3 regions of the Arthrobacter sp. SlRoot2-15 genome follow, and region 1 is predicted to be linked to each of the others. Evidence: riboswitches for the same ligand, from Rfam matches in the RefSeq annotation. Region 1 holds a riboswitch; each other region holds the start of a gene.

Region 1 (2,191 bases):
ACCCGGCCGCGCCGCTTCCTGGGAAGCTTTGCGACTTAACCCCAAGGTCTTCTTGCGAAGACCAAAATTGGTTCCCCCGCCCCTGCCAGACGATGTCATGCGAACGGACCTTGAGCGGTGGCAGAGTTAGGCAATCCACTCAAGAGCGCCAACTTCGGAGAAGTTGGCGTGCTTCATACGGTACAGCAGTTGGGACTCAATGTCACATTCAGATCACGGCGTGTCACAGAAATGCGAGTGGTCCCTCGGCTCGGCTTAGAGCCAGCCCAGCGGATCAACGACTTCCCCGTTGACCATCACCTCGAAGTGGAGGTGGCAGCCGGTGGAGGCGCCGGTGGTGCCGCTCATCGCCACCACGTCGCCGCGGGAAACCTGCTGGCCCACGCGGACAGTGGAGGACGACAAGTGGTTGTACGTGGTCTCCAGGCCATTGCCATGGTCGATCACGACGCGGTTGCCGCCCCCGTAGGGGTGCCAGCCGGTAAAGGTTACGGTGCCGCTGGCCGCGGCATGCACGGCGGTGCCGCACTGGGCGGCGTAGTCCTGCCCGCGGTGGAATTCCCCGACGGCGCCCGTGATGGGACTGATCCGATAGCCGAAGGGCGAGGCGGTGACCATCGTGTCCAGCGGGTGGCCGAGGCTGCCGGCCGAGGCCGCCCGGGTGATCGTGCTGGCGGACTGGGCGCTGAGCAGCTGCTTCAGCTTGCCGTCCGGGTCGCCCTTGGTGGTGACGGCTGTGCGGTTGAAGTCAATCTGGGCAGCGGAGGCCTTGACTTCGGGCTGCGCCGCGGCGGAAACCGAGCCGGTCTTGGCGGAGTCCGTGGAGTCGGTGGCCATCACTGGGCCGGTGGCCGGGACTGTGAAGGTGAGGACCAGGCCGGTGGCCGCCAGGGCGATGCCGGCTTTCTGCCCGACGCCGCTGACAGCGGCAAAGTCGGTTATCTGACGGAACGCACTGCGCCGGCCGCGGCGTTCGTCGCGGTGCGCGTCACGCGGGCGCCCGGCGGTTACGACGGCGGCCGGGCGCGGCTCCGGAGCGGGACCGGTCGCACGACGGCGGCCCCTGACGGTCTCGGTGGTCAACTACGGTTCCTCTCTGGATAGCCTGCGAAGTTAGCTGTCGGATTCGGGTCAGAGAGATCAAAGACCCGGTCCGCCGGTGCAAGCATCCAGACACAGGGGCATCCAAGGGAGGCCTCATGGAGATTGCTTGCCGCTAGCGGACTTCACCCCAAGGCTGTTGGATCAACAGCCGGTAGTGGTTCCCCCGCCTCTGCCAGAAGGTGACTCGCCTACTGATCCGCTGGCAGAGCTCGGCTTCGGATCAGATAACGCTTTAGTATCAGTGCCAGTTCATAACTATAGGCGATTAAGACAGGCAGTAATAATTTCGTTATCTCCCCTGTGCACAACTTGGCCCCCACGCCCAGGACGGCGGTTCGGACAAGTTACCCGAGCGTAACGAAGACGTGGGCCGCGACCTCGGGAGGCAGTTCAAGGGCGCCCTCGATATCGGGGACCCGGACCGAGATGTACTCCCCCACGCGTTCCAGCGAGACCCGGGCGCCGGGCCGGATTCCGCCCTCGTCGAGCTGCACCAGCAGCTCCGGTTCCACCTGGATGGGCTCGGCGAGGCGGCTCACGGTGATCCGGGAGTCAGCGCCGTAGCCGGCCATGGCATCGAGCAGGTTCACGACCCCGCCCGCGGCCTCCGACGGCGGGAGACCGCCCAGGTCCGCGAGCCCGGGAATCGGATTTCCGTACGGGGACACGGTGGGGTGGTCCAGCATTTCGAAGATGCGCCGTTCAACCCGTTCGCTCATCACATGCTCCCAGCGGCACGCTTCCTCGTGGACGTAGGCCCAATCGAGTCCGATCACGTCGGCCAGGAGCCGCTCGGCCAGCCGGTGCTTGCGCATCACCTCGATGGCGCGCTTGCGCCCCGCGTCGGTCAGCTCAAGGTGCCGGTCGCCGGAGACAACCACCAGGCCGTCGCGTTCCATCCGGCCGACGGTCTGGGACACGGTGGGACCGGAGTGGCGGAGCCGTTCGGCGATGCGGGCGCGGAGGGCGACGATGTTTTCTTCTTCAAGTTCCAGGATGGTCCGGAGATACATCTCGGTGGTATCGATCAGATCCGTCATTCAGCTCAGCTCCTCGAGCGCCGTCCTTGCGTCATTCCCACCGTACC
Region 2 (2,191 bases), 2.3 Mb from region 1:
ATGCGGCGCTGCAGCGCGAAAGCACCTGGCAGCGGGCCGAGGAGGCACGGTCCCGTCTCGGTCCGGAACTCGGGTCCTACGGCGCCTCCGTCGGCGCCGTCCGGGGCGCGGTCCGGGATGCGCTCCGCCGCTACCGGCACCTCGGCCGTGACGGGATCACGGCGCTCAGCTCGGAGTTGTGGGCGGTACCGGTCTTCGAACGCCGCCTCGCCGCCGTCGTCCTGCTGCAGTCCCGTATCACCATGCTGGACAACTCGGACCTGACCCGGATCGAAGGCTTCCTGCGCGGTGCGCGCCTGCGTGAGCTGGCGGATCCGCTGGCGGTCGACGTCGTCGGGCCGCTGATTGCGGGTCTTGACGGGGTAAGCCGGAACCGGGCCGAGGCTGTGCTGGAACGGTGGCTGCAGGATCCGGACCCGTGGCTGCGCCGCGCGGCGCAGCTGGCACCAGCGGGCGAACTCCGCTCCGACGGTGGCAGGCGCCGCAAGGTTCCCTAGCGGGACGGCCTGCGCTCCACCACGGCGTAGGCCTTGCCATCGAGGAACTGCCAATCGGTCACGACCATAAAGCCGAGGGCATCTACACGGTCGTTCAGGACGTGGACGTCGAATCCGCCGTCGCGCGGTTCGGCGTCCCAGGTGGCAACGTGGATTTCCCCGCCCTCGAGAACCAGCAGCTCCGTGTTGACGTCGAAGTCCTCCTGCGGCTGGTCACTTAGCTGGCAGATGGCGACACAGTGCCGGTTCATAACAGGGCCTCCGCTCGGGGAACGCTGGATGAGCCCATCCTATGCGTGGCGGCGCCCGGCGCCCTAGGCCTAATTCCCCGCCAGGACACGCCCCCGTTACCTGAATGTGACATTACCGCCCAGTACCGTTACCGTGGATAGGTGCCTGTTTGTTTCCGATACGGGCGCTTCCGAGCCGATTGCCTAACTCTGCCGCGGCCCGGAATCCGAATGCAACCTTCTGGCAGAGACGGGGAAACCACTTATTACCTGCCGCTCCGGCGGGTCTTGGGGTGAAGCCGCGCAGCCCGCTCTGACGGGCCCGCGGCCGGGTGCCTCCCATCCGAATCCGACAGCTCACCTCGCAGGCATTGGGAGAGGCTACCAACATGACTTCACGCACTACTGCTGCGCGCCATCGTTCCGACGTCCCCGCAGGACGGACCTCAGCATTTTCGGTCAAGCCAGGCACAGTCGGCCGCCAGGCCGCAGTCATTATGGCGGCGTCCGGCCTCGTCCTGACGAGCGGCATGGCGGCCAATGCCGCGTCCGCACCGGCCGAGCGCGACTCCGCACCGGCATCATCCGTCGACGTCGCCAGCAAGGTTTCGGCGCCGGTCACCGCGGATTCCGCGGTGCAGATCAGCTTCGACCGTCCGGCCGTGGCCACCACGCCCGCGCCCGTCGTCGAGCAGCCCAAGCCCGTCGCCGCACCGGCGGTTGCCCAGGCTCCGGCCGCCCCCAAGATCACGGTCCAGGCCCAGGCTGCCGTTGCCCCGGCCCCGGCCCCGGCTGCCGGCGGAGTCAACGCCGCAATGCTGTCGGCCGCCTACAGCCAGATCGGCATCACCCAGGACTGCACCGCCATGGTCGAGAAGGCCCTCGGCGCTGCCGGCATCCCGGTCGGCGACCTGGGTCCGCAGCAGTTCATGAACTACGGCAAGGTTGTGGCCGACCCGCAGCCGGGCGACATGATCGTCCAGTCCGGCCACGTCGCCATCTACGCCGGCAACGGCCAGGCCATCAGCGGCGGCATGAACGGATCCAACCAGACGATCTCGCACCCGCTCTCCTGGCTGACCGCCACCGGCGGTGTGACGTTCGTCCGCGCCGGAGCGTAAGCACCGTGTAGGCATTGCACCAGCACTGCTCCCGAAGGCCGGTGGCCGGTTGTCGCTACGACAGCCGGCCACCGGCTTTCGCTGGTCCGCCGCAACTCAGCTGGTGTACCGCACCCGGACCACTCCGTTGCCGAACGTCCGAGTTTCGGCGAGCGTAAGTGCGGCCCTGCTGTCTGCGGGCTTGAACAGCGGCGTGCCCTGCCCCAGCAGCACCGGGTGGATGTAGATCCAGTACTCGTCAATCAGTCCGAGCCGTCGGAAGCTGTCCGCCAGCCGGGCCCCGCCCAGGGCCAGGTCGCCGCCGGGCTGTGCCTTGAGTGCCAGGATGTCCTCGACGACGACG
Region 3 (2,191 bases), 170 kb from region 1:
GCCGGGGCCCGGGTGGCGGCTTCTTAGTACCAGTTGTTCGCGTAGTGGAAGTTCAGGGCGCCGCACGGCGAGCCGTAGCGGTCCTGCACGTACTTCAGGCCCCAGTTGATCTGGGTCCGGTAGTTGGTGCGGTAGTCCGCGCCGGCGCTTGCCATCTTCTCGGCAGGCAGGGACTGGACCACGCCGTAGGCGCCGCTGCTGGGGTTCGTGGCGGTGGTCTTCCAGTCGGACTCCTTGGTCCACAGCTTCTGCAGGCACTGCATTTCGCTGGCGGCCCAGCCGTGGGCGGGCAGCTGCGCGGCGGCATAGGCCTGCGCGCCGGCGGGATCGTCGATGGCGACCGGCTGCACCGGGGCCGCGGCGGGAGCGGGAGCGGCCGGCGCGGCCGGCGCGGGCGGGGCCGGGGGCGCCGGGGCCTCGGCCGGCTTGACCTCGGAGGCCTTGGCGTCCACGGTGCCGGTGGAGGGGGAGGCCGGGGAGTTGCTGCCGACCTGTTCGAACTCCAGCTTCTGCAACGACGCGTCCTTGGACGCGGCCTCCGTGTGGGCCGAGGTGTTGGAAGCCTGGCCCGCGGCGCCTGCGCCCAGCAGGACCGCGAGGGCGGTGGCTACCACGGCGGCGCGCTTGCCCTTGGTGCCGGGGCCGAAGCCAATCCGGGACAGGGCCGTGCGCTTGGCCGGCTCGGCGCGGTGGCGCGCGACGTCGGCTTCAGCTGTCTGTTTAGCGCCTTCTGGGCGCATGGGTACCTTGAATTCAGTCATGTTTGCCTCTCAACGCCTACGGAGTTAGCTGTCGGGTTCGGATGCAAAAATCCGGCCGCACGGAATCTCAACGTGGCGGCTTAACCCCAAGGGTGCATGGATGGAGAATGCCCGGGAACTCTGGGTCCCCCGCCTCTGCCTAATCCATCGGAATCCGGGAAGCGGCAGAGTTTGGCGTCAAACCGGATATGCGGCCAGGTCGATGGCCGCACTCTAGAACGGTACCGGACTTTCCCGCGAAAGTCACATTTAGGTAACGGCGGCCACGGCTGGCGGCGTGGTTGCTCGCTCCTACTATCCCGCCGCAGATGGCGCGGGGAGGCGGACGGTGAACTGCGTGCGGCCGGGCCGGGACGTGACAGCGACGGTGCCGCCGTGGGCTTCGACAATGGCCTGCACAATGGACAGCCCCAGGCCGCTGGTGCCCTCCGCCGTCGCGGCCGGAACAGGGGAGGTCAAGGGGGCGGCGGCTCCGCCGCGCACCCTCGCCGGGGCCGGTTCCGGCGCCGGAACTGCGACGACGGGTGCCGCGGCCGTGACAGGGTTCCGGCGGGACGCGTCGGCCCGGGCAAAGCGGCGGAACACCCGGTCCACGAATTCGGGGGCAATTCCGGTGCCGTTGTCCGTCACCGTGACGATCGCGCTGCCGTCGTCGGCGCACTTCACCCCCGTGGTCACGGTGGTGCCGGGTTCGGTGTGCTTGCGCGCGTTGGAGAGCAGGTTCGCCAGCACCTGGTGCAGCTGGGCGGCGTCACCCCGCACCACTACGGGCTCCTCGGCGAGCTCCAGCTGCCAGAGGCGGTCCGGGGCCATGACCTTCTCGTCGCTGACCGTCTCGATCGCGAGCTGCGAGAGGTCCACGTCGCTGAACTTCAGCGGCTGGCCCTCGTCGAGGCGGGCAAGCAGGAGCAGGTCTTCCACAAGGGTGGTCATCCGTTCCGACTGGCTCTGCACGCGGGCGAGGGATTTCTGGCCGTCCGGGGTGAAGTGCTCGGTCATACGCATCAGCTCCGTGTAGCCGCGGATGGCCGTCAGCGGGGTCCGCAGCTCGTGGGACGCGTCGGCAACGAACTGCCGCACCTTCATCTCGCTCTGCTGCCGCGCCTCCAGCGCGCTGGAAACGTTGTCCAGCATCTGGTTCAGGGCATAGCCCACGCTGCCCACCTCCGTGCCGGGATTGGCGGCCGCCTCCGGCACCCGCACCGCCAGGGCAACCTCGCCGGCGTCGAGCGGGAGGCGGGAGACCTTGGTGGCCACCTCGGACAGGTGCTCCAGCGGTTTCATGGTCCGCCGGATCAGCGCCGTTCCGGCCAGCCCGATCACCACCAGCCCGCCGGCGGAGACCAGGACCATCGTCCAGACCAGTGAAGCCAGCGTGTTCTGTTTGTCCTTCAGGGGCAGGCCGGTAACGATCACATCGCCGTACGGTG

What was found. A riboswitch is a leader RNA that binds a small molecule or an ion and turns the genes downstream of it on or off. The one in region 1 is predicted to bind cyclic di-AMP.
Region 2: it holds a riboswitch for cyclic di-AMP, as region 1 does, so the genes downstream of both, AC6I9V_RS15980 (NlpC/P60 family protein) here and AC6I9V_RS05130 (M23 family metallopeptidase) in region 1, are expected to answer to the same signal.
Region 3: it holds a riboswitch for cyclic di-AMP, as region 1 does, so the genes downstream of both, AC6I9V_RS05915 (aggregation-promoting factor C-terminal-like domain-containing protein) here and AC6I9V_RS05130 (M23 family metallopeptidase) in region 1, are expected to answer to the same signal.

What each region holds. Positions count from the first base shown of each region.
Region 1 is NZ_AP046058.1:1,142,589-1,144,779, forward strand. It holds cyclic di-AMP (ydaO/yuaA leader) riboswitch at 1-108, opposite strand, end outside; gene AC6I9V_RS05130 (M23 family metallopeptidase) at 256-1,083, opposite strand; cyclic di-AMP (ydaO/yuaA leader) riboswitch at 1,088-1,299, opposite strand; gene AC6I9V_RS05135 (iron-dependent transcriptional repressor DtxR) at 1,449-2,144, opposite strand.
Region 2 is NZ_AP046058.1:3,433,837-3,436,027, forward strand. It holds gene AC6I9V_RS15970 (DNA alkylation repair protein) at 1-497, shown strand, start outside; gene AC6I9V_RS15975 (hypothetical protein) at 494-748, opposite strand; cyclic di-AMP (ydaO/yuaA leader) riboswitch at 950-1,112, shown strand; gene AC6I9V_RS15980 (NlpC/P60 family protein) at 1,117-1,848, shown strand; gene AC6I9V_RS15985 (dihydrofolate reductase family protein) at 1,945-2,191, opposite strand, start outside.
Region 3 is NZ_AP046058.1:1,312,555-1,314,745, reverse strand. It holds gene AC6I9V_RS05915 (aggregation-promoting factor C-terminal-like domain-containing protein) at 24-761, opposite strand; cyclic di-AMP (ydaO/yuaA leader) riboswitch at 760-948, opposite strand; gene AC6I9V_RS05910 (sensor histidine kinase) at 1,056-2,191, opposite strand, start outside.